DNA from 3 places in the Pseudomonas sp. WHRI 8519 genome. Region 1 is predicted to be linked to each of the others. Evidence: riboswitches for the same ligand, from Rfam matches in the RefSeq annotation. Region 1 holds a riboswitch; each other region holds the start of a gene.

Region 1 (7,487 bases):
CGTTGGGCGCACCAGCGCGGGTTGCGCTGCCACAACTCGACGCCGTTCAAGCTGACCTGGCCTGCGGTTGGCTGCGTAGCCCGGTAGGCGCAGCGCAGCAAGCTGGTCTTGCCGCTGCCGTTGGGGCCAATCAGCCCAACGAACTCTCCCTTGCCGACACACAGATCCACGGCGTGCAGCAACGGACGTTGCCTGCCGCCTCGCTCAGGCACAGACCAATGCAGGCCGTCGATTTTCAGATGCATCATTGAACCCACTCCAGCAAGCACCGGCCCGAAGGCCGGTGGCGGCCCCCTCAGAAGCTGTAGTCAGCCGTCACGAAGAACGAACGCGGCTCGCCCAGGTACCACTGCAGGCCGTTGTTGTCAGTGGTGGTGGCATACTGGCGGTCGAACAGATTGTTCAATTGCAGGCCCAGCGTGAGATCAGGTTGGACATGCCAGTCGAAGTTGGCATCGACCACGGTGTAGCTCGGCACCTGCACGGTGTTGGCGTTATCGCCATAGCGGCTGTCGACATAACGCGCCCCTGCCCCGGCGCTGAAGCGCTGACCGAAGTCCTTGCTCAACCACAGGTTGGCCGAACGCCGCGGTACGTTGACGGGCCGGTTGCCACTGTAGTCGTTGCTGCCGCTGGCAAACTCGTCGTACTCGGCACGCACCCAGGCGGCGTTGGCTGAAAGCTGCATATCGTACGGCAGGCGTAGCTCCAGCGTGGCTTCGATGCCGTCCGAAGACTGCTGGCCGATCTGTTGTTGCACCGTCGGGTTGAGCGGATCGGTGCTGAGCAGCTTCTTCTTGACGATGTGGTAGGCCGCCAGGGTCCACTCGCCACGGCCCTCAGGCAGCATCTGCTTGATGCCCACCTCGGTCTGTTTGGCGGTGCTCAGGTCCCAGCTTTGTTGCGCGGCGCTGAGGGTCAGCAGGTTGCTGACGCCCTCGGTGCTGGTGGCGTACTGGCCGTAGACCGAGAGGTCCTGGCTAAGCGCGAACACCAGGCCCGCTCGCCAGTTGTCGCCACTCAGGCTGCGATCCGACCGGGTATCGGTATCCAGATCATCACGGTCCAGGTGCACCTGGTCACGCCGCACCCCGGTAATCAACGACAACCGCTCGGTAAGCTGCGTGCGGTTTTCGGCGAACAACGAGAACTGCTTAGCCTGGTTGGCTTCGCGCGAGCGGTAGGGGTCAGTGCTGATGTAGTCGCCGCCACCCGAACCGGACAGCGGCACGGTATCGGTGTGGGTATTGCCGAAGTCATGCTTGCGCACGAACCGGATCGAGTTGTAGTCGGCGCCGACCACCGTCTGGCTGTCCAGCCCGAACAGCGAATGCTGCAAGGTAAACGACTGGCGATCGCCGATCTGCTCCTGGACCTGCTTGATGCTGATGAAGTTGCTGCGCTGCACCTGACCACCCGGCAGCCAGGTATAGCTCTCGGCGTTGCGCCAGCGGCGTTGAGCCTTGAGGAAGTACAACTGATTGCTGGCGGTGAGGTTGTCGCTGATCACCCACTCAGTGACCAGCCGCGTGGACTGGTCGTTGTAGTGGACCTCGGCGTTATCGACGTTGTAATTGTGGTCGCGTATCGACTCCTGGTAATGCCCGTTGACCAGCGGTGTACCGAAGTACTGCTGTGGGTCCTGATCACCGTAATCGTGGCTGAGGGTGACGCTGAGGTCGTCATTCGGTTGCCAGTGCAACGCGCCGCTGACGGCGATGCTTTCTGATTCACCGCAGTCGACCCAGCCGTTACTGGCAAGCTTGTTGAGGTTCAGTCGGTAGCTCAGCGTATCGGTCAGCGAGCCGCCGCTGTCCAGCGCCACTTGCCGACGATCGTTGGAGCCGTAGCCCAAGCGTACATGGTTGCGCACTTCCCCATCGAAGGGCTTTTTCGGCACCACGTTGATGACCGCGCCCGTGGCACCCTCGCCATAGAGCACCGATGCCGGGCCGCGCAGCACATCGATGCGCTCGACCGACCAGGTGTCCACAGGAAAGGTGACGGTGCCGGCGCCCACGTACAGCCGGGTGCCGTCGTACAGCTGCATGGTGGAACTGTGCCCGGTAAACCCTCGGGCCGAGAGCGCCGTGCCGCCGTTGCCGGGGGTGCCGATGAAGGTGATGCCGGGCGAGCGCGTCACTGCATCCTGGACGGTGTTGTTGTTGCGGGCTTGAATCTGCTCGGCGCTGATGCTGGTGACGCTCGCAGGCGTTTCCAGGGGTGTGAGGTTCAGGCGTGAACCACTGGTGCTGGGGGTATGCAGATCCGGTTGGGTGTCTTGCCCGAGGGTGCCTGTAATGGCGGTAGCCGGTAACGCCAGTGCCTGGTCAGCTTCGGCGCCGTGCGCCGGGACGGTGATGAAAACACAAGGCACCAGGCTTGCACGCATCAACGTGCCTGGCAGAGAACTGAAAAGCGAGTAGCGGGACATATCTTTCCACTTGCAGCAGGAATGAAAGAATCCCGGAGGGAACAACGCATGGGGAACGCGCAGGCGCGCACGCCCACGGAAACCGGCCTGCGCCCGCCCACCGCGGGTTTGCCAAACTGTGCTTCAGGCCGGTCTCCGGGCTCGCGAGGGTCATGAAGCATTCACCTTCCCATGCCGAGGCACAGTGGTGTGTCGAATACTTCGCTCGCATACCGTTGCGGGGGCAGCGCCGGACTGATCATCGCGAGGATGACGAACCGGCTTCCCGTTTCACCCCATGCACGGCGGCAGGGGGCACCTGAAACAGGCGCGCAGATGATCATCAAAACCGTTTCAGGTCAACTGCCATCTTGAAGTAATGGCTTTGTCTGGAAATGAGCCGATGGGTTTGCACGCGCCGGGCACTTGCACAATCGGGCCGGATGGAGTGGCTGGCCTGTAACGTGGCGCGCCTGAAACAAGGAGATTCACCGGCTTAGTGCCCAACCCTCGGGCATCATTTGCCTAGCTACAGCGCTACCTTCTCCAGTCAAGCGACCAAGGCCGGAAGGTTGCGCGCCAGCAGTTCAGCAGCTGCGGGCCCTAGCCGGGACGGTCCCAGCTTGCGGCGCTGTACCCACTTGCACGCCACGATTTCGTTCTGCGGCACAGGCCGGTCTCGTTCATCGATCTGCAAGGTAAAGATGTGATGGACAATGCGACCGGCACGGACCGTACACAGCTGTACCAGGCGCTGCCGGCGAATACCCGTTTCCTCCTGGAGTTCACGAACGGCAGCACTGAGGGGGCACTCATGCGGCTTGACGCTGCCACCTGGGAAATTCCACCCACGCGATTTACGGCGCACCAACAACAGTCGGCCACTGCGAAAGCAGAGCACTGTTGCACGCGTCCGGAGCTTGCCAGGTGTCGACATCCTCACTCCCTTTTCCATTCTTGAGTGACGGTGGACCGCCTGAAGATCCGGCAAGTTCACGCCATCCGCATTTGGGCTCGTTGCCTTGCTCATGCCGCCTGCCACCTGCTCTGAACTTTGCTGCCTCTGCCGGCTTCAGTTGCTTAGTCACTCCACATTCGGGCTTGTGACTCGCAGAGTCCGACGAACACAGCAAACGCCAAGCGATCGCTGGCCTTTGACCGAAGGGGTTCGAACCATGATCGATCAAGCGACAGGCATGAAACCAGGCGAACGCTACTGCGTGGAGAACGTCGAGCGCGCTCATCAGTTCCCTGGTTTCTTTCAGGACGGTAAGTATTACCTCGGCCCCGAACTGCTCACGGCAGTAGGCTGGCTCGAAGGGACGAAATTCCTCTATGACAGCCTGGATGCGCAGGGTGAACCCGTTTTCCCGGACCGGGTGGCGGGCACCATCGAGGGCATGAAGCTGGTGCTGATCGACGGCACGGCCTTGCAGCTCTCGAAGATACCCGCCAGCGCCACCCTCGCACCTACCGCGGACAACGTCGAGCAGGCCCCAGAACCTGCCCATCCTGCAGCCCCTACCCCGTTAAAGGGCCCGTTGCGCGGCAAGGTCGTGGTCATCACCGGCGCTTCCAGTGGTATAGGCAGGGCCGCGGCACATGCATTCGCTTGCACCGGTGCGCGGTTGGTGCTCGCTGCACGCGATGAGCAAGCCTTGTTCGATGTGCTCGATGAATGCACCGACTGTGGCACAGACGCCGTGGCGATCGTCACCGACGTCACCCGCAGCGACCAGGTGCAGGCGCTGGCCACACAGGCTGCCGAATTTGGCCACGGACGGATCGATATCTGGGTCAATAACGCCGGCGTTGGCGCGGTGGGCAACTTTGAGCAAACACCGCTGCAAGCACACGAACAGGTCATTCAGACCGACCTGATCGGTTACCTGCGTGGCGCCTACGTGGCCCTGCCCTATTTCAAGGCCCAACGCAGCGGCATTCTCATCAACACCCTGTCACTGGGAAGCTGGATCGCCCAACCCTATGCGGCGGCCTATTCGGCGAGCAAGTTCGGCCTGCGCGGGCTGACCGAGGCGCTGCGCGGCGAATTGACCGAGTTCCCGGACATCCACGTCTGCGACATTTATCCAGCGGTCATGGACACCCCGGGCTTCAGGGATGGTGGCAATTACACCGGCCATGCGCTCACACCGCCCGGGCCGATCTACGACCCGCAGCAGGTAGCCAAGGCCATGGTGGCCAGCGCTATTTCCCCTCGCGCCCACACCACCGTTGGCACTGCCGCCCGCCTTGCCCACCTGGCGAGCTACCTGGTCCCGCGCCTGGCGCTGGTTACAGGGTGGTTGACACGCAGGGCGTTGAACCGCAGCCCCAGTGCACAGATCACCTCCGGCAACCTGTTCGAGCCAACCAGTGACCGGCGCAGCGTGGAGGGCGGCTGCAAATCCAGCAACGGCAACATGACGCTGTGGGTGGTTGCGGCAGCCGTCGGTGTCATCGCCGGGCTCGCCGCCACCCGCTCGCCACGCAGGCGCCGCTAAGCACACCGCTGAGCATCGAGCAGGAACTTTGCTCGCCATGGCGGGCCCCTATTGAAGGTTTATTGGTAAAGGAGATGAATGATGAATGCACAACTGAGCGGTAAGCGTGTGGCCTTTCTGGTCACTGACGGCTTCGAGCAGGTGGAACTGACCGGCCCCCGTGAGGCTTTGGAAAAGAGCGGCGCGGTAGTCGACATCCTGGGTGAGAAAGAAGGTACGGTCCGAGGCTGGAACCATGACAAGCCCGCCGACGAATTCACCGTGGATACGACTTTCGACAATGCCCAGGTCGATCTTTACGATGCCCTGGTGCTGCCCGGCGGCGTTCAGAACTCCGACACCATTCGCTTGATCCCTGGCGCGCAACAGCTGGTCAAAAGCCATGACGCTGCCGGCAGACCCCTGGCGGTCATCTGCCACGGTGCCTGGTTGCTGATATCGAGTGGGTTGGTCAAAGGCAAGCGGATGACCAGCTACAAGACCTTGCAGGATGATATTCGCAACGCCGGCGGCACGTGGGTAGATGAACAGGTGGTGGTCGATGGCAACCTGATCAGCAGCCGCCAGCCGGACGATATTCCTGCCTTCAATGAGCAATTGATCAAAGCATTGGCAGGCTGAGTTTCGCGTAGCTGCCCAGCGCATGAACAGCAGTGTTTGCTGTTCTGCTCCCGGTCAGCAATAACGGCGCGAGCTGTGGTGTGTTCGGCCTGGTCCACTCTCACAAGCCACTGCCAACGCCGGGAGCTCGCGCAAGGGGAATGGCCATGACCGTCGAAGGCATGGCCTTGATTGAATGATTTGGATTGTGCCCGATGGAAGACTGGATCGGTTTATTGGAATGGCCTGCCATGGCTGTGACGGTGGTGGCGGCCTGGTGCATCGGCTCGCGCCGCCCAGGCCGGCGTAAAGTGGGGTTCTGCTGCTTCATCGCCAGCAACCTGCTGTGGTCGATCTGGGGCTTGCATGCCCAGGCATGGGCTTTGATCGTATTGCAGGTCGTGCTCTGCCTCATGAACCTCAGAGGCTGGTGGAAGAGCAAAGTAGCGTCAAAGCGATCGCATGGGGTGCATTCTCGGCCGGCTTGATCTGTGGCCATGCCCCAGTGCATCGTCTCACTGGTTTGTTCCCTGTAGCGTACGGCTTGTACATGGGAATGTGCGATTAGTGGCAGCACTTAGCACGGTTGCCGACAGCAAGAGCACGCCGCTGGCGACGAATGTGGCTCGGTAGCCGAACCCGTCATACAGCACGCCACCCACGGTAGCCCCCGCAGTGATGGCCAGCTGAATCACTGCGACCATCAAGCCGCCTCCAGCCTCCGCTTGGTGCGGCATTGCTTTGGCCAACCAGGTGAACCATCCCACGGGGGCACAGGTAGAGATCAGCCCCCAGATACCGAGCAAGACAGCGACTGGAACGACCCAACTACCGACCATGATCACTGCGAAAGCGATGGCAGTCATGATCAAGGGTACGCCCAGCAGCACCCGATTCAGGTGTCGACCAACGAGCGCCCCAACGACCATGGTACCGACCAGCCCTGCGGTACCGGTGACCAGAAGCACAAGCGAGAGGGTGGGCACGTCCACACGGGTGACCGTTTCCAGGAAGGGCCGCAGATAGGTGAACAGTGTGAACTGCCCCATGAAGAGGCAAGCCACGGCCGCCATGCCGAGCGCGACCCTGGAGTCTGCCAGCAAACGCAAGGTTGCGGTGGCTGACGCGGCCTTGCGTTCGCTCGGCATCGCAGGCAGCGTGAAGGCTTGCCACATCAACGCCAGCGCGGCCAAGGGCAAGACGCACACGAACGCGCCTCTCCAGCCAATCATGCCGCCCAGGTAGCTTCCAACGGGCGCCGCGATTGCCGTCGCCAAAGCGGTACCGCCCTGCATCAGGGCAATAGCCTTGGGAACCAGCGGTGCGGGTGCGATGCGCATCATCACCGCTGTGGACATCGACCAGTAGCCACCAATGGCGACGCCTAACACCGCCCGCCCCACCATCAATGTCAGGTAGTTCGGGGCAAAGGCCACCATCCCCCCGGAAACCAGCATCAGCGCGGTTGTGGCCAGCAGTACAGGCTTGCGGTCGATACCCTGAGTCAGGGGGGCCAGCATCAGGCTGGTGATCACGGCAAACAAACCGGAGATGGAAATGGCCTGCCCTGCCTGGCCTTCAGTCAGTGACAAATCGGCCGCAATCGGCGTGAGCAAGCTCACTGGCAGGAACTCCGAAGCCACCAGGGCGAACGCACACAGCGACATTGCCAGGACTGCGCTCCAGACCTGACGGCTTGTGTGGTGAAGGTATGTTGCTGAGCTACTCATAACGGACTCGGTCTTCCCATTGCAAAGACGCAGGTACCTACGCCCAGCCGAGAGAGGCTGGGCCTGGCAGTAGTGCTGGTTATTTGAGGTGTTCGCTGAAGAATGCCGTCAGCTTGCCAAAGGGGATCAATGCGACGCGGTCATAGAGGTCGACGTGGCCAGCACCCGGCACGATCACCAGTTGCTTGGGTTCGCCGGCAAGGCGATACGCCTCTTCACTGAACTCACGGGAGTGGGCGT
Region 2 (7,487 bases), 1.3 Mb from region 1:
CCACACCACGTTGCCCACATCGTCTGCCACCAGCACGCCGCCGCGATGGTCGTTGACCACGCCTACCGGTCGCCCCATGGCGTTGCCATCGCCATCCAGAAAGCCGCTGAGCAGGTCGATCGGTTTGCCGACAGGTTTGCCAGCCGTGTCGAATGGCACGAAGATCACCTTGTAGCCACTGTGCGGTTGGCGATTCCAGGAGCCATGCTGGCCCACGAAAGCACCCTGGTCGAACGGTGCAGGCAGCGCACCGGGCTCTGCAAACGCCAACCCCAGTGATGCGGTATGGGGCCCCACGGCATAGTCCGGCACAAGTGCCTGCGCGACTTTTTGCGGGTTCGGCGGCACGACCCGCTCATCGACGTGCTGGCCGTAATAGCTGTAGGGCCAACCATAAAAGCCGCCATCTTTCACCGATGTGATGTAGTCGGGCACCAGGTCACTGCCGATCTCGTCACGCTCGTTGACTGCCGTCCACAAGGCACCAGTACGCGGCTCCCAGGCCAGGCCGTTGGGGTTGCGCAGCCCAGAGGCAAAGATCCGGTGCGCGCCGCTGGCCGCATCGACCTCCCAGATCGCAGCGCGTCCCTGTTCCTGTTCCATGCCGTTCTCACCGACATTGCTGTTGGAGCCGACTGTCACATACAGCTTCTTGCCATCGGCACTGGCAATGACGTTCTTGGTCCAGTGATGGTTCAGGGGCCCCGCTGGCAACTCGATGACCTGCTCCGGCGGTTCGCGAAGCTGCAGAGCCCCCGAGGTGTAGCGAAAGCGCAGCAGCCTGTCGGTATCGGCGACATAGAAATCCTGGCCGATCAGTGCCATGCCAAACGGCGAATTGAGCCCGTCGATGAAGGTCGTGCGGGTGTCGGCAACGCCGTCATGGTCGGCATCGCGCAGCAAGGTGATGCGGTTGGCGCTGGGCACCGCGGCACCGGCGCGCTTCATCGCCCTGTCCATGGCCCAGCCACGCAGGCCCTTGCCATCATCAGGCCTGGGCGGGGCATTGGTCTCTGCCACCAGCACATCACCGTTGGGCAGTACATGAAGCCAACGCGGGTGGTCGAGGTTGTCGGCGAAGGCTTTCACCTGTGTGCCTGCTGCCGCCTTGGGTTTTCCACCCGTTGGCCAGCCGATGGCGGGCGCGATATTGACGGTGGGTATCAACGTCTTTTTCGGTGGGGGCAGCTGTACAGACGGGCCGCTGCCCTCACTGACCTCCAGCATGGCCCTCTCGGTGCAGCCCGCCAGGCAAGCGCCCAGTACCCAAGGAAAGACAACACGCATGTGTTTCATGTCTGCACCCCTGTGACGATGCTCTTGAAGATTCAGAGCCGGGAGAACGGCCAGTGGTTCAGCTGAGCACTTCCCGGTCGTAGCGGCCGATCCGCTCGCAGCGATCCATGAGCAATCGATCATGCGCCTTTATCGGCATCAGATCGCTGCCAAATCACCCCCTTCGATTGACGCTCCCGGTGCAACACTCTAACCTTCGCGCGTGTTTCAGGTGCCCTGCAAGCCCGTCTGGGCAGGGTGAAACTGGGAAGCCGGTGTGCGCCTATAAGGTGCGAGTCCGGCGCTGCCCCCGCAACGGTAGGTGAGTCAAAAACCGCGCACGGCCACTGGATGCCAGTATCCGGGAAGGCGCGCGGGCCCGGGCCAACGCCCGCTCACGAGCCCGGAGACCGGCCTGTCACTGCCAACGGCATCACGGAGGGTGATGCGCGGTGCACCGTGGCGTCTGGCCACGGCCCTGCGCGCTCTCCGTCTGCCCGCCTATCGACCTGTCGCCGTGTCTTACGCGGCGACAGCCTGCGGAGACCCCCATGAGCGAAACCACCGAACGCGACGAACGTCACCTGGCGCGCATGCAGCGCAAGAAGGCGATCATCGACGAGCGCATCGCCAATTCCCCTAATGAGTGCGGCCTGCTGCTGGTGCTGACCGGCAATGGCAAGGGCAAGAGCAGTTCGGCGTTCGGCATGCTCGCACGCGCCTTGGGCCATGGCATGCAGTGTGGCGTGGTGCAGTTCATCAAGGGCCGCAACAGTACCGGCGAGGAGCTGTTCTTCCGGCGCTTCCCCGAGCAGGTGCGTTACCACGTGATGGGCGAAGGCTTCACCTGGGAAACCCAGGACCGCCAGCGCGACATTGCCGCCGCTGAGGCAGCCTGGGCGGTATCACGCCAGCTGCTGCAGGACCCGAGCGTCCAGTTCGTGGTGCTCGACGAGCTGAACATCGCCCTCAAGCACGGCTACCTCGACCTCGATCAGGTGCTTGGCGACATCCAGGCGCGCCCCCCCATGCAGCATGTGATCGTCACTGGCCGCGCGGCCAAAGCCGAAATGATCGAACTGGCCGACACCGTTACCGAGATGGGCATGCTCAAGCATGCCTTCCAGGCGGGTATCCGTGCACAGAAGGGCGTCGAACTGTGAGTCAGACGCGCCACTGCCCAGCCGTCCTGATCGCAGCACCGGCATCTGGCCAGGGCAAGACCACCGTGACCGCAGCCCTGGCCCGCCTGCACCGCAACCTTGGGCGCAAGGTCCGTGTGTTCAAATGCGGGCCTGATTTTCTCGACCCGATGATCCTCGAGCGTGCCAGCGGGGCGCCGGTGTACCAGCTCGACCTGTGGATGATCGGGGCGCAGGAAAGCCGCCGCCTGCTGTGGGACGCGGCGGGTGAGGCCGACCTTATCCTGATAGAGGGCGTGATGGGGCTGTTCGACGGCACCCCGTCCAGTGCCGACCTGGCGCGCCACTTCGGCGTGCCGGTGTTGGCGGTGATCGATGGTACGGCCATGGCCCAGACCTTTGGTGCACTGGCCCTGGGGCTGGCGCGCTACCAGCCCGACCTGCCGTTCGCTGGGGTGCTCGCCAACCGTGTCGGCAGCCTGCGCCACGCGCAGTTGCTCGAAGGCAGCCTGACCGAAGGCCTGCGCTGGTACGGCGGGTTGTCGCGCGAGCGCGGTATCGAGCTGCCCAGCCGCCACCTGGGGTTGGTGCAGGCCAGCGAGCTGAATGACCTGGATGCGCGCCTGGACGCTGCCGCCCAGGCACTGGGCAGCAGCTGCGATGCCGCATTGCCGCCGCCGGTGGCATTCGCCGCGCCGCAGGAAGTGCCCTGCACCGCCTCGCTGGCGGGTGTGCGCATTGGCGTCGCCCGGGACGCAGCGTTCGCCTTCACCTACGGCGCCAACCTCGACCTGCTGCGCAACCTGGGGGCACAGCTGGCGTTCTTCTCGCCGCTGCACGACCGCGCGTTGCCCGATGTAGACAGCCTGTACCTGCCGGGCGGCTACCCGGAGCTGTACCACCATGCGCTGGCCGCCAACGCCCCGATGTGCGCCGCGATCCGTGCGCACCACGGCGCCGGCAAGCCGTTGCTGGCCGAGTGCGGTGGCATGCTCTACCTGCTCGATGCCCTGACCGACGTAGCCGGTGAACGTGCAGCGCTGCTCGGCCTGCTGCCCGGCGAGGCGACCATGCAAAAACGCTTGGCGGCGCTGGCCCTGCAAGCTGTGGAGCTGCCCGAAGGCACTCTGCGCGGCCACACCTACCACCACTCCCTGACCAGCACCGAACTGCAGCCCATCGCGCGCGGCCTGAGCCCCAACGGCGGGCGCGGCAACGAGGCGGTCTACCGCCTTGGGCGGCTCACTGCATCCTATGTGCACTTCTATTTCCCCTCCAACCCAGAGGCGGCGGCGGCGCTGTTGCGGCCATGAGCGAGCACGCCTTCAGCGATGCCGAGCGCGCGGCCGTCTACCGGGCAATCGGCGAGCGCCGCGACATGCGCCACTTCGCCGGCGGCAGCGTTGCGCCTGACGTGCTCGGCCGCCTGCTCGGCGCGGCGCACCAGGCCCCCAGCGTTGGCCTGATGCAGCCTTGGCGGTTCATCCGCATCAGCCAGGGGGATCTGCGCGGGCGGATCCAGGCGCTGGTCGAGGAGGAGCGGGTGCGCACGGCCCAGGCCTTGGGCGAGCGCAGCGACGCCTTCATGAAGCTCAAGGTAGAAGGCATCAACGACTGCGCCGAAGTCCTGGTGGCGGCATTGATGGACAACCGCGAGCCACATATTTTCGGCCGGCGGACCTTGCCGGAAATGGACCTCGCCTCGCTCGCCTGCGCCATTCAGAACCTGTGGCTGGCGGCCCGTGCCGAAGGGCTGGGGCTGGGCTGGGTATCGTTGTTCGACCCGCAGGCATTGGCTGCGCTGCTGGGCATGCCTGCCGGCGCCAAACCGGTGGCGGTGCTGTGCCTGGGGCCTGTCACCGAGTTCTATCCGGCCCCCATGCTGGTGATGGAAAACTGGGCCCAGGAACGGCCTTTGAGCGACATGCTGTATGAGAACCACTGGGGAGAGCGCCCATGAGTGTCGCCTTGCTGACCGTGGCCGGTGTGGCCCTGGATGCATTGTTCGGCGAGCCGCAGCGGCGCCATCCGCTGGTGGCCTTCGGTAACCTGGCGTCGAGCCTGGAGCAGCGCCTGAATGCCGGTGGGCGTGGTTGGCGCAGCCACGGCGTGAGTGCCTGGTTCCTGGCCGTGGTGCCCTTGACCCTGGTGGCGCTGATCCTCTCCTGGCTGCCCTACATTGGCTGGCTGGTGGATGTGCTGGCGCTGTACTGCGCCCTGGGCCTGCGCAGCCTTGGCGAGCATGTGCTGCCGGTCGCCAGCGCCTTGCGCCAGGGTGATCTGGAGGAGGCGAGGCGCCGCGTCGGTTACCTGGTCAGCCGCGAGACCCGCGAGCTCGACGAGCCGGCCGTGGCCAGGGCCGCAACCGAATCGGTGCTGGAGAACGGCAGCGATGCCGTGTTCGCCGCGCTGTTCTGGTTCATCGTGGCCGGAGCGCCGGGCGTGGTCCTGTACCGCCTGAGCAATACGCTGGATGCCATGTGGGGCTACCGCAATGAACGCTTTGAGCGCTTCGGGTGGTGCGCGGCGCGCATCGACGATGTACTCAACTATATTCCCGCCAGGCTGGTGGCACTGACCTACGCCTTGCTCGGCAAAACCCGCCTGGCGCTGGCCTGTTGGCGCAACCAGGGCCCGTTGTGGGACAGCCCCAACGCCGGGCCGGTGATGGCGGCGGGGGCCGGTGCGCTGGGTGTCGAACTCGGTGGCCTGGCGGTGTATCACGGTGAGCGCCACGAGCGCCCGCGCCTGGGCGAAGGCCCGGTGGCCGATGCCGGTGCCATCGAGCGCGGCTGGGCCCTGGTGCAGCGTGGCGTGTGGTTGTGGTTGCTGGTGATCTGCGTGGGAGCCTACTGCAATGCTTGAACATGGCGGCCGACTGCTCAGGGCAGTGCGGCAATACGGGATTGCCCGGGAGGCCTGGCTCGATCTGTCCAGCGGTATTGCGCCGTGGGCCTACCCGGTGCCGCCGATCCCGGCGCACGCCTGGGCGCGGCTACCCGAGACCCAAGACGGCCTCGAAGAGGCGGCCCGCCAGTACTACGGTGTTGGCCAGTTGTTGCCGGTAGCGGGCTCGCAAGCGGCGATCCAGGCCCTTCCGCATCTGCGCCCGAGCGGTCGTGTCGGGGTGCTGTCGCCGTGCTATGCCGAGCATCCACAGGCCTGGCGACGCGCCGGGCATCACGTGATCGAACTGGATGAAAGCGAGGCCCAGGCGTGCCTGGACAGCCTCGATGTGCTGGTGCTGGTCAACCCGAACAACCCCACCGGCCACCGCGTGCCGCGCGATCGCCTGCTGGCATGGCATGCCCGCTTGGCCGAGCGCGGCGGCTGGTTGGTGGTGGATGAAGCCTTCATGGACAACACGCCCGAGCACAGCGTGGCCGGTTGCGCCGAACGCCCTGGGCTGATCGTGCTGCGCTCGTTCGGCAAGTTCTTCGGCCTGGCCGGTGTGCGCTTGGGCTGCGTGGCGGCCGAGCAGCCACTGTTGCGGCGCATGGCCGACCTGCTGGGCCCGTGGACCATCAGCGGCCCGACCCGGGTGCTGGCCCAGGCGTGTTTCGCCGACCTGGCAGCGCACCCGCTGCAGATCGAGCGTTGTGCCCGTGCCAGCCAACGGCTTGCCCAGCTACTGGAAAACACCGGCCTGGCCCCCGCAGGTGGTTGCGACCTGTTCCAGTACGTACGCTACGAGCGCGCAGCGCACCTGCATGACTTTCTGGCCCGCCGCGGCATCCTGGTGCGCCTGTTCGAACAGCCACCTGCCGTGCGCCTGGGCCTGCCCGCCTGCGCTGCTGAAGAGCAGCGGCTGGCCCAGGCCCTGGCCGATTATCAGAAGGAAATGGCATGACCACCCTCATGGTGCAAGGCACCACCTCCGACGCCGGCAAGAGCACGCTGGTGACCGCCCTGTGCCGGTGGCTGCTGCGCCAGGGGGTGGCCGTGGTGCCGTTCAAGCCGCAGAACATGGCACTCAACAGTGCCGTGACTGCCGATGGCGGTGAGATCGGCCGCGCCCAGGCGGTGCAGGCCCAGGCTTGCCGCCTGGCGCCGCACACCGACATGAACCCGGTGCTGCTCAAGCCCAACAGTGACACCGGCGCCCAGGTCATCATCCATGGCCGCGCGGTCACCAGCATGAATGCGGTGGCCTATCACGACTACAAGGCCATCGCCATGCAGGCGGTACTGGCGTCCCACCAGCGCCTCAGCGGCCAGTACCCGGTGGTGATGGTCGAAGGTGCAGGTTCGCCTGCCGAGATCAACCTGCGTGCGGGTGACATCGCCAACATGGGGTTCGCCGAAGCGGTCGACTGCCCGGTGATTCTGGTTGCCGACATCAATCGCGGCGGCGTTTTCGCCCACCTGGTCGGTACCCTGGAACTGCTGTCGCCGACCGAGCAGGCCCGGGTCAAGGGCTTCGTCATCAACCGTTTCCGTGGCGACATCGCCCTGCTGCAGCCGGGCCTGGACTGGCTGGAGCAGCGCACGGGCAAGCCGGTGCTGGGTGTGCTGCCGTATGTCACCGACCTGCACCTGGAGGCCGAAGACGGCATCGATGTACGCCAGGCGGCCAAGGATGAGCGCGTGCTCAAGGTGATCGTGCCGGTGCTGCCGCGCATCAGCAACCACACCGACTTCGACCCATTGCGCCTGCATCCCCAGGTGGACCTGCAGTTCATCGGCCCTGGCCAGCCGATTCCGCCTGCCGACCTGATCATCCTGCCTGGCTCCAAAAGCGTGCGTGGCGATCTGGCGCAACTGCGCGCGCGCGGTTGGGATACCGCCATCGCCCGCCATCTGCGCTACGGCGGCAAGCTCATCGGTATCTGTGGCGGCCTGCAGATGCTGGGCCGTGAGGTGCATGATCCGCTTGGCCTCGAGGGGCCTGCCGGGTCCAGCCCGGGGCTGGGCCTGCTCGATTACGCCACGGTGCTTGAGGCCGAGAAGCAGCTGCGCAACGTAGCCGGGGCCTTGCACCTCGAACAGTCGCCTGTGGCCGGTTACGAGATCCATGCCGGCGTCACCCAAGGCCCCGCGCTGGAGCGCCCCGCCGTGCAACTGGCCGAT
Region 3 (7,487 bases), 300 kb from region 1:
AGGATCAACTGCACCCCGCGCGAAGCCAGTTCGACCAGCTGTTGCACACCATAGCGCCAGTAGCCCACGCCACCGTGCAACGACACCAGGATCACCTTGGCGTGGCGCAGCACCTGGTCGACATAAAGGTCGACGGAGGCATGGTTCTGCACCTGCATGGGGTTGGCCAGGCGCAGGCTGGGGTAGTCGTCCGGCAGTTGCTCGGCGGTTTCAGCGAGCAATGCCAAGTGCGAGTCGCCGCTGCAGAGAATCACCAGCTCGGCGGGTGTCTGGCCGAAGTCGGCGATGCTGTCGTCCGGCACGAAACCGCCGGGCTGGGTCCGCAGCAAGTGCATGGGTCAGGCGCCCAGTGCCTGGCGCAGACGAGCTTCCAGCTGTGCGGCGTCAAGGTCTTGGCCGATCAGCACGAGGCGGGTGACGCGCGGCTCATCGGCACGCCAGGCGCGGTCGAAGTGCTTGTCGAAACGGGTACCTACGCCCTGCACCAGCAGGCGCATGGGCTTGCCAGGAATGGCTGCGAAGCCTTTGGCACGGAGGATGCCGAATTCCACCACCAGTTGGGTCAGGGCGTCGAGCAGCAGCGCTTCGTCGGCCTCTGGCAGGTCGATGGAGATGGAGTCGAAGGCATCATGGTCGTGGTCGTCGTGGTCTTCGCCGTCGTGATGCGAATCATGGTGGGTGCGGCGGCCATCGATGTGCGCTTCGGACTCTGCGCCGACGCCCAGCAGCACGTTCAGCGGCAGGCGGCCGCTGCTGGCCTCGACTACCTTGACCGCGGGCGGCAATTCATCGGCCACTTCAGCGCGGACTTTCGCCAGGCCTTCGGCGTCGATCAGGTCGGCTTTGTTCAGTACCACCAGATCGGCACTGGCCAGTTGATCGGCGAACAGTTCGTGCAGCGGCGACTCGTGGTCCAGGTTGGGGTCGAGCTTGCGTTGGGCGTCGACCTGGTCTGGGTAGGCGGCGAAGGTACCGGCGGCGACAGCCGGGCTGTCGACCACGGTAATCACCGCGTCGACGGTGCAGGCGTTGCGGATTTCGGGCCACTGGAAGGCTTGCACAAGGGGCTTTGGCAGTGCCAGACCGCTGGTTTCGATGAGGATATGGTCGAGGTCGCCACGGCGCGCCACCAGTTCACGCATGACCGGGAAGAATTCTTCCTGAACGGTGCAGCAGAGGCAGCCGTTGGCCAGTTCGTAGACGCGGCCGCTGGCTTCTTCTTCGGTGCAGCCGATGCTGCATTGTTTGAGGATTTCGCCGTCGATGCCGAGTTCGCCGAACTCGTTGACGATGACTGCGATGCGGCGGCCTTGGGCGTTGTCGAGCATGTGCCGGAGCAAGGTGGTCTTGCCCGAGCCGAGGAAGCCGGTGACGATGGTGACGGGGAGCTTGGCCAGTGTTTTCATGTCGCGTTGCCCTTGGCAGGATGGCGCGGGCATGCGGGACGAAAGCCGCGGTCGGACCGGCCGGGCTCGTTCGCCACCGGATCACCCCGCCCGGTTGATAGTCGAAAACGTTGCGAGGCAGGTCTCCTGGCTTGCACCGTTGCGGCCCTTTCGATCAAGGGGCTGGCGGGATGACGCCTTCCCGCGCTCAGGCGCAGTGGCTGTGTCGATCCGTTACCGGTGCTTACAGTTGCGGGGGCAGCCGCGGCTTGTACCGCGTTCCCGTCTTAGCTTCGGCCTGGCCGAAGAACCTCGAAGCGGCAAGGCTACGCGGGGGGTGGCAGGTGGTCAACTGTTGACGCGCCCGTCCCCCCCCTACGCAATGAACCAAGCCCAAGCCCAAGCCCTGCCCCTGCCCCTGCTCTTGCTCTTGCTCTTGCTCTTGCTCTTGCTCTTGCTCTTGCTCTTGCTCTTGCTCTTGCTCTTGCTCTTGCTCTTGCTCTTGCTCTTGCTCTTGCTCTTGCTCTTGCTCTTGCTCTTGCTCTTGCTCTTGCTCTTGCTCTTGCTCTTGATTTTCTAGCGCGCAAGTGCAGGCACCGCAGATTGCGACTTCAGGAGGCCGAGCGCAGGTCTTGCGGAGGGAGGTGACGGGCATGGATGCCCGTCAAGCGCTTCGGCCCATGGATGGGCCGTGAGCGCGGTCCTCCCGGGAGCAAGGCCGGAGCGAGGGAACCCCGAAGCGCAGCGTAGGGGCCGGATGATAGGAGCCAGCCTTTTTTGGTTACTTTTTGGGGCGTTTGCCAAAAAGTGACCCGCCGTAAGGGCGGAAAGGTGAGTGAGCGTCGCCATAGCAAATGGATATGCCCAGATGAATCAAAACCCCAGCATGAGCTTGTGGCTTGTGGCTTGCGGCTTGCGGCTTGCGGCTTGCGGCTTTCAGCTAGCGTGAATATCCATTTGCCGGGGCGGCGCTGAATCACCTTTCCGCCCTTACGGCGGGTCCCTTTTTGTCTTGGCAAAAAGGAACCAAAAAACCGCCCGCTCCCATCATCCGGCCCCTACGCTTCGCTTCGGGGTTCCCTCACTCCGGCCTTGCTCCCGGGAAGACCGCGCTCACGGCCCATCCATGGGCCGAAGCGCTTGACGGGCATCCATGCCCGTCACCTCCCTCCGCAAGACCTCCGTTCGGCCTCCTGAAGTCGCAATCTGCAGCGTCTGATCTATCGCGCACTGAAAAGCAAAGGCAAGAGCAAAAGCAAGGCAACGGCAACGGCAACGGCAACGGCAACGGCAGGGAAATCGTGGCATGCGATAAGGGCTGCGATTGACGCAAACCCTGCCCCGTGCTCTCCTTGCACCTTACGTTCAGGTGCCCCCATCGGGGGTGAAACGGGAAACCGGTGCGTCGCAGGCCCTCGATCAGGGCCGGACAATCCCGGTGCTGCCCCCGCAACGGTAAGCGAGCGAAGCGTCTAGACCACTGTGCCACGCCATCCGGCATGGGAAGGTGACGCTTTACCAGGAGCCCTGCTCCTCCTCGCAAGCCCGGAGACCGGCCTGGCGTCAATGAACACCCCGCGGTGGGCGGGCGCTGTCGCATTTCTCTGGGCCACCCAAGCCCGGGGCTGCCGCGCTTGCCTGTTGCTCAATAAGCACAATGCCCCACAAAGCAGAGGAACGCGTCATGCCCATCACCAGCGCCAAACACGGTATCGCCACCCCCGTCACCCTCAGCCAGCGCGTGGTCATCGCCACCGCTGCCAGCCTGTTGGGCCTGTGCCTGATCTACTTTGCCGGCTTCTCACACATCGAGGCGGTACACAACGCCGCCCACGACACCCGCCACAGCGCCGCATTCCCTTGCCACTGAGACCGCCCCATGATCAAGCGCATCGCCCGCACCGCAGGCTTCAGCGGCCTGCTCGCAGCCCTGTTGTTGACCCTGCTGCAAAGCTTCTGGGTCGCACCGCTGATTCTTGAGGCAGAAACCTATGAATCGGCAGCCCCCGCCGCCGAACACCACCACGATAGCCAGGCAACCGCCGGGCATGAACACGCCGCCGCGCACGAACACAGCGCAGAGGCGTGGTCACCAGAGGATGGCTGGCAACGCATCCTCTCCACCACCGGAGGCAACCTGGTCGTAGCCGTCGGCTTTGCCTTGATCCTTGCCGCGCTGTACAGCCTGCGCGAACCCAACCGCGTCACCACCGGCGCATTGTGGGGCTTGGCCGGCTTCGCCGTGTTCTGCCTGGCACCCACCTTGGGCCTGCCGCCAGAGCTACCAGGCACCGCCGCGGCCGACCTCGGCCAGCGCCAGAGCTGGTGGATTGGCACGGCCGCCGCAACCGCATTGGGGCTTGCTTTGCTGGTGTTCCCGCGTCATTGGCTGCTCAAGGCCTGCGGCGCCGTGTTGCTGGTAGTCCCGCACGTGATCGGTGCTCCGCAACCCGACGTTCACCAAAGCCTGGCCCCAGAAGCGCTGGAAACCCAATTCAAGATCGCGTCGTGGGTAACCAACGCTGCCTTCTGGTTGGCCCTGGGCCTGCTCAGCGCCTGGTTGTACCGCCGCTCCAGCCAGGCCTGATGGCAAGCCAATGCACACTGCCGGCGCTCTACGCCGGCTTTGGTTGCCGCCGGGGCTGCCCGGTGGAGGCCCTCGACGAACTGCTACACCAGGCACTGCATAGCCACGGGCTGACGCTGGCGGCGCTGCGAGGCATCGCCAGCATCACAGCGAAAGCGGACGAACCCGGCCTGCGACAACTCGCCGAACGTCACGACCTGCCCCTTTTGGTGTTCGCACCCTCGCAACTGCAGGCATACGAGCCGCAACTGAGCCACCGCTCTGCGGTAGCATTCGCCCACAGCGGTTGCTGGGGCGTGGCGGAGAGCGCAGCCCTGGCCCTGGCCGATCATGAATGTGGCAACGCCGCGCTCGTGGTCACGCGGCAAACCCTTGGCGGCGCTACCCTCGCCCTCGCCAGCGGCGGATAATTGTTTCACCATTCACCTGCAAGGATTTTCCATGACGGTCTACTTCATCGGCGCCGGCCCAGGCGACCCGGAATTGATCACGGTCAAAGGGCAGCGCCTGATTCGTCAGTGCCCAGTGATCATCTACGCCGGCTCGCTGGTGCCCGCTGCCGTGCTCGAAGGGCACCAGGCCCAGACCGTGATAAACAGCGCCGAACTGCACCTGGAGCAGATCGTTGCGGCCATGCACGCGGCACATGAACAGGGCCAGGATGTCGCCCGTGTCCACAGCGGCGATCCCAGCTTGTATGGTGCCATCGGCGAACAGATCCGCCACCTGCGCGAGCTGGGCATCGACTACCAGATCATTCCGGGCGTAACCGCTACCGCCGCCAGTGCCGCTTTGCTGGGCTGCGAACTGACCCTGCCTGAGGTGGCACAGACGGTCATCCTGACCCGCTACGGTGACAGCTCGCCCATGCCGGCAGGCGAGCAACTGGGCGACCTGGCACGTCATGGCTGCACCTTGGCGATCCACCTCGGCGTGAAACACCTGGCACGAATCGTCGATGAGCTTGTTCCTTATTACGGCGCAGACTGCCCCGTGGCCGTTGTTCACCGGGCCACCTGGCCCGATCAGGACTGGGTACGGGGCACCCTCCACGATATCGTCGAGCAGGTAGCCGCGAAGGGTTTTCGTCGCACCGCGCTGATCCTCGTCGGGCATGTGCTGGGTGATGCGCCGTTCGCCGAATCAGCCCTGTACCGTGCCGGGCATGCGCACCTCTATCGCCAGGGCAGTTGAACATTGCCAAGCCGATCCCCGCCATAGCAGACTCCAGGCTCCATCCCGCGGACCGGAGTCGCCCCCATGCTGGAACTACGTCCCAATTGCGAATGCTGCAACGCCGATCTGCCGGGCGACAGCCCTGACGCGCTGATCTGCTCGTTCGAATGCACATTCTGCAAGCGCTGTGCACAAACCCACTTCCAGGGCCGCTGCCCAAACTGCTCAGGTCAATTGGTCGCACGCCCCACCCGGGTCGGCACCGCCTTGCGCAACAACCCGCCTGCCACAGCGCGCGTGCTCAAGCCCCACGCCCGCTGTGCCTGAGCAACCTGCAGCCCCAAGCATCGTCGAAACATACCCCGGCGATGCTTGTTCTCAGCCGATTTTGTAGGACTTTTCAACAAAGTCGTCCCCCTTACTCAACACATCTATACTCGCCATTACCAAGGAACCGGAATGGACGTATCGTGCTGCGCTGCAGAAAGACCTTGCAGACGTATTCCTGATTAGCCTTAGGAAACGGACCACATTCCGACAGGAGTTAGCCTCATGACAACCGTGCTGATCGTTGACGATCACTCTACCGTTCGATTTGCCCTGCGCATGCTGCTTGAGCGCGAGCGCTTCAAAGTTGTGGGTGAAGTCGACAACGGTAGCGAAGTGGCGCAGGTAGCACGCAACCTGCGCCCCGATGTGGTAGTGCTGGACATAGGGCTTCCCGGCCTCGACGGTATGGAAGTCATCAAACGCCTGCAGCAGCTTGAACACGCTCCCAGGATCATGGTCCTGACCGGGCAGGCCTCGGAACTGTACGTACGCCGCTGCCTGGACGCCGGTATCGGCGCTTTCGTAACCAAAGATGAAGATCTCGATGCCGTCGTCTTTGCCATGAAAGCCCTGGTCAAAGGGTACTCGACCTTCCCGCAGATGTCGGTGAACAGCAACACGCTGGATAGCGAGCAAGGGCGCCTGAGCAGCCTGTCGAATCGGGAGATGGAAGTGCTTCGGCGCCTGGCCCGTGGCGAGAACAACAAGAACATCGGCCATTGCATGAACCTCAGCGCCAAGACCATCAGCACTTACCGTGGGCGCATCATGGACAAGCTCAAGACAGAATCATTGGTAGAAATGGTCGACCTGGCCAAACGCAACAACGTCAACTAGGCGCATGATCGGCATGAGGTGCGTACTGCTGGCACTTTTGCTGGCCATTGGCATGGGTGGCTCGGCGCTCGCCACACCGGCAGATGTGGAAACGCGGCAGTTGTTGGCGCGTTCTGTCAGCACCGCTTCACCACTGCAACTCGATAGCCAGGACCGCCACTGGTTGCAGCAGCGCAAAGTCCTGCTGCTGGGCAGCTCGCGTCCCGATTACGCACCGTTCGAGATCAATATCAGCCCGAGCGACTATGAGGGCTTGAGCGCAGATTATGCCGGGCTCATCTCCGAACTTCTGGGAATACCGGTCGAGGTCAGGCGCTTTCCCAGCCGCCATGCCGCGATCGCAGCCTTGCGCGACGGCAAAATCGATTTGCTGGGCAGCTCCAACGGTTTCGAAGCGGCCGATGCCCAGTTGAGCCTGAGCCAGCCCTATGCAGACGATTTGCCAGTCATCGTGACCCGCGAAGGGCGCACCCTTAAAAACGACATGGACCTGAAAGACCTGCGCCTGGGCATGGTCGATCACTACCTGCCGAGTGAAACAGTCCGTGCGCTCTACCCCAACGCACAGTTGAGCCTCTATCGCTCGACCCTGGCTGGGCTGGCGGCGGTGGAAACGGGCGAGGTGGACGCCTATCTCGGGGATGCCATCAGCACCGACTTTCTGATTGGCAAAAGTTACCAGGGTACGGTGAAGATCGACCATTTCTGCCGTGGGCCAGCGGGCACCTTTTCCTTCGCCCTCGCCGATGACAACCCGCGCCTGCGCCGGCTGATCGACATGGCACTGGCAAGAATCACAGAAAGCGAACGCTTGAACATCCTGCGCCGCTGGACCAGTGGCAACACCAGCCTGTTGCTCGAACGCCATCTGTCAGCACTTACCGATGAGGAACAGGCGTGGATAGAGCAGAACCCCACCGTCAGCGTACTGGTCGACACCGCACTTGCGCCGCTGACCTTCAACGATGCCAAACAGCAACCCAGCGGGATTACCATCGACCTGCTCAAGCAGATCACCCTGCGCACCGGGCTGACATTCAAGCTCATCGAGCGCAACGCCGTGCAGACCATGATCGAGCAAGTGGCACGGGGCGAGGCGCAAATGATCGGGGCGCTGGGCTATGGTGGGCAGCGCCAGACGCAACTGCGCTACACCCGCCCCTATCTGGTCA

Evidence for each region. Region 1 has a riboswitch for cobalamin ahead of ABRP30_RS12455 (TonB-dependent receptor). Riboswitches for the same ligand answer to the same signal wherever they lie in the genome.
Region 2: linked by a shared signal. The riboswitch ahead of cobO (cob(I)yrinic acid a,c-diamide adenosyltransferase) and the one ahead of ABRP30_RS12455 (TonB-dependent receptor) in region 1 are both predicted to bind cobalamin.
Region 3: linked by a shared signal. The riboswitch ahead of ABRP30_RS13845 (CbtB-domain containing protein) and the one ahead of ABRP30_RS12455 (TonB-dependent receptor) in region 1 are both predicted to bind cobalamin.

The regions. Positions count from the first base shown of each region.
Region 1 covers NZ_CP167996.1:2,713,441-2,720,927, reverse strand. Annotated here, with positions in the region: gene ABRP30_RS12460 (ABC transporter ATP-binding protein) at 1-248, opposite strand, end outside; gene ABRP30_RS12455 (TonB-dependent receptor) at 296-2,434, opposite strand; cobalamin riboswitch at 2,543-2,751, opposite strand; gene ABRP30_RS12450 (NUDIX domain-containing protein) at 2,964-3,350, opposite strand; gene ABRP30_RS12445 (SDR family oxidoreductase) at 3,589-4,917, shown strand; gene ABRP30_RS12440 (type 1 glutamine amidotransferase domain-containing protein) at 4,999-5,538, shown strand; gene ABRP30_RS12435 (hypothetical protein) at 5,733-6,005, shown strand; gene ABRP30_RS12430 (MFS transporter) at 6,033-7,247, opposite strand; gene ABRP30_RS12425 (alpha/beta hydrolase) at 7,327-7,487, opposite strand, start outside.
Region 2 covers NZ_CP167996.1:1,404,517-1,412,003, forward strand. Annotated here, with positions in the region: gene ABRP30_RS06380 (sorbosone dehydrogenase family protein) at 1-1,296, opposite strand, end outside; cobalamin riboswitch at 1,489-1,709, shown strand; gene cobO (cob(I)yrinic acid a,c-diamide adenosyltransferase) at 1,827-2,438, shown strand; gene ABRP30_RS06390 (cobyrinate a,c-diamide synthase) at 2,435-3,730, shown strand; gene bluB (5,6-dimethylbenzimidazole synthase) at 3,727-4,377, shown strand; gene cbiB (adenosylcobinamide-phosphate synthase CbiB) at 4,374-5,282, shown strand; gene cobD (threonine-phosphate decarboxylase CobD) at 5,275-6,267, shown strand; gene ABRP30_RS06410 (cobyric acid synthase) at 6,264-7,487, shown strand, end outside.
Region 3 covers NZ_CP167996.1:3,009,006-3,016,492, forward strand. Annotated here, with positions in the region: gene cobN (cobaltochelatase subunit CobN) at 1-335, opposite strand, end outside; gene cobW (cobalamin biosynthesis protein CobW) at 339-1,406, opposite strand; cobalamin riboswitch at 1,505-1,715, opposite strand; cobalamin riboswitch at 2,736-2,961, shown strand; gene ABRP30_RS13845 (CbtB-domain containing protein) at 3,070-3,255, shown strand; gene ABRP30_RS13850 (CbtA family protein) at 3,265-3,972, shown strand; gene ABRP30_RS13855 (cobalamin biosynthesis protein) at 3,990-4,382, shown strand; gene cobM (precorrin-4 C(11)-methyltransferase) at 4,414-5,166, shown strand; gene ABRP30_RS13865 (DUF1272 domain-containing protein) at 5,233-5,475, shown strand; gene ABRP30_RS13870 (response regulator transcription factor) at 5,701-6,315, shown strand; gene ABRP30_RS13875 (transporter substrate-binding domain-containing protein) at 6,329-7,487, shown strand, end outside.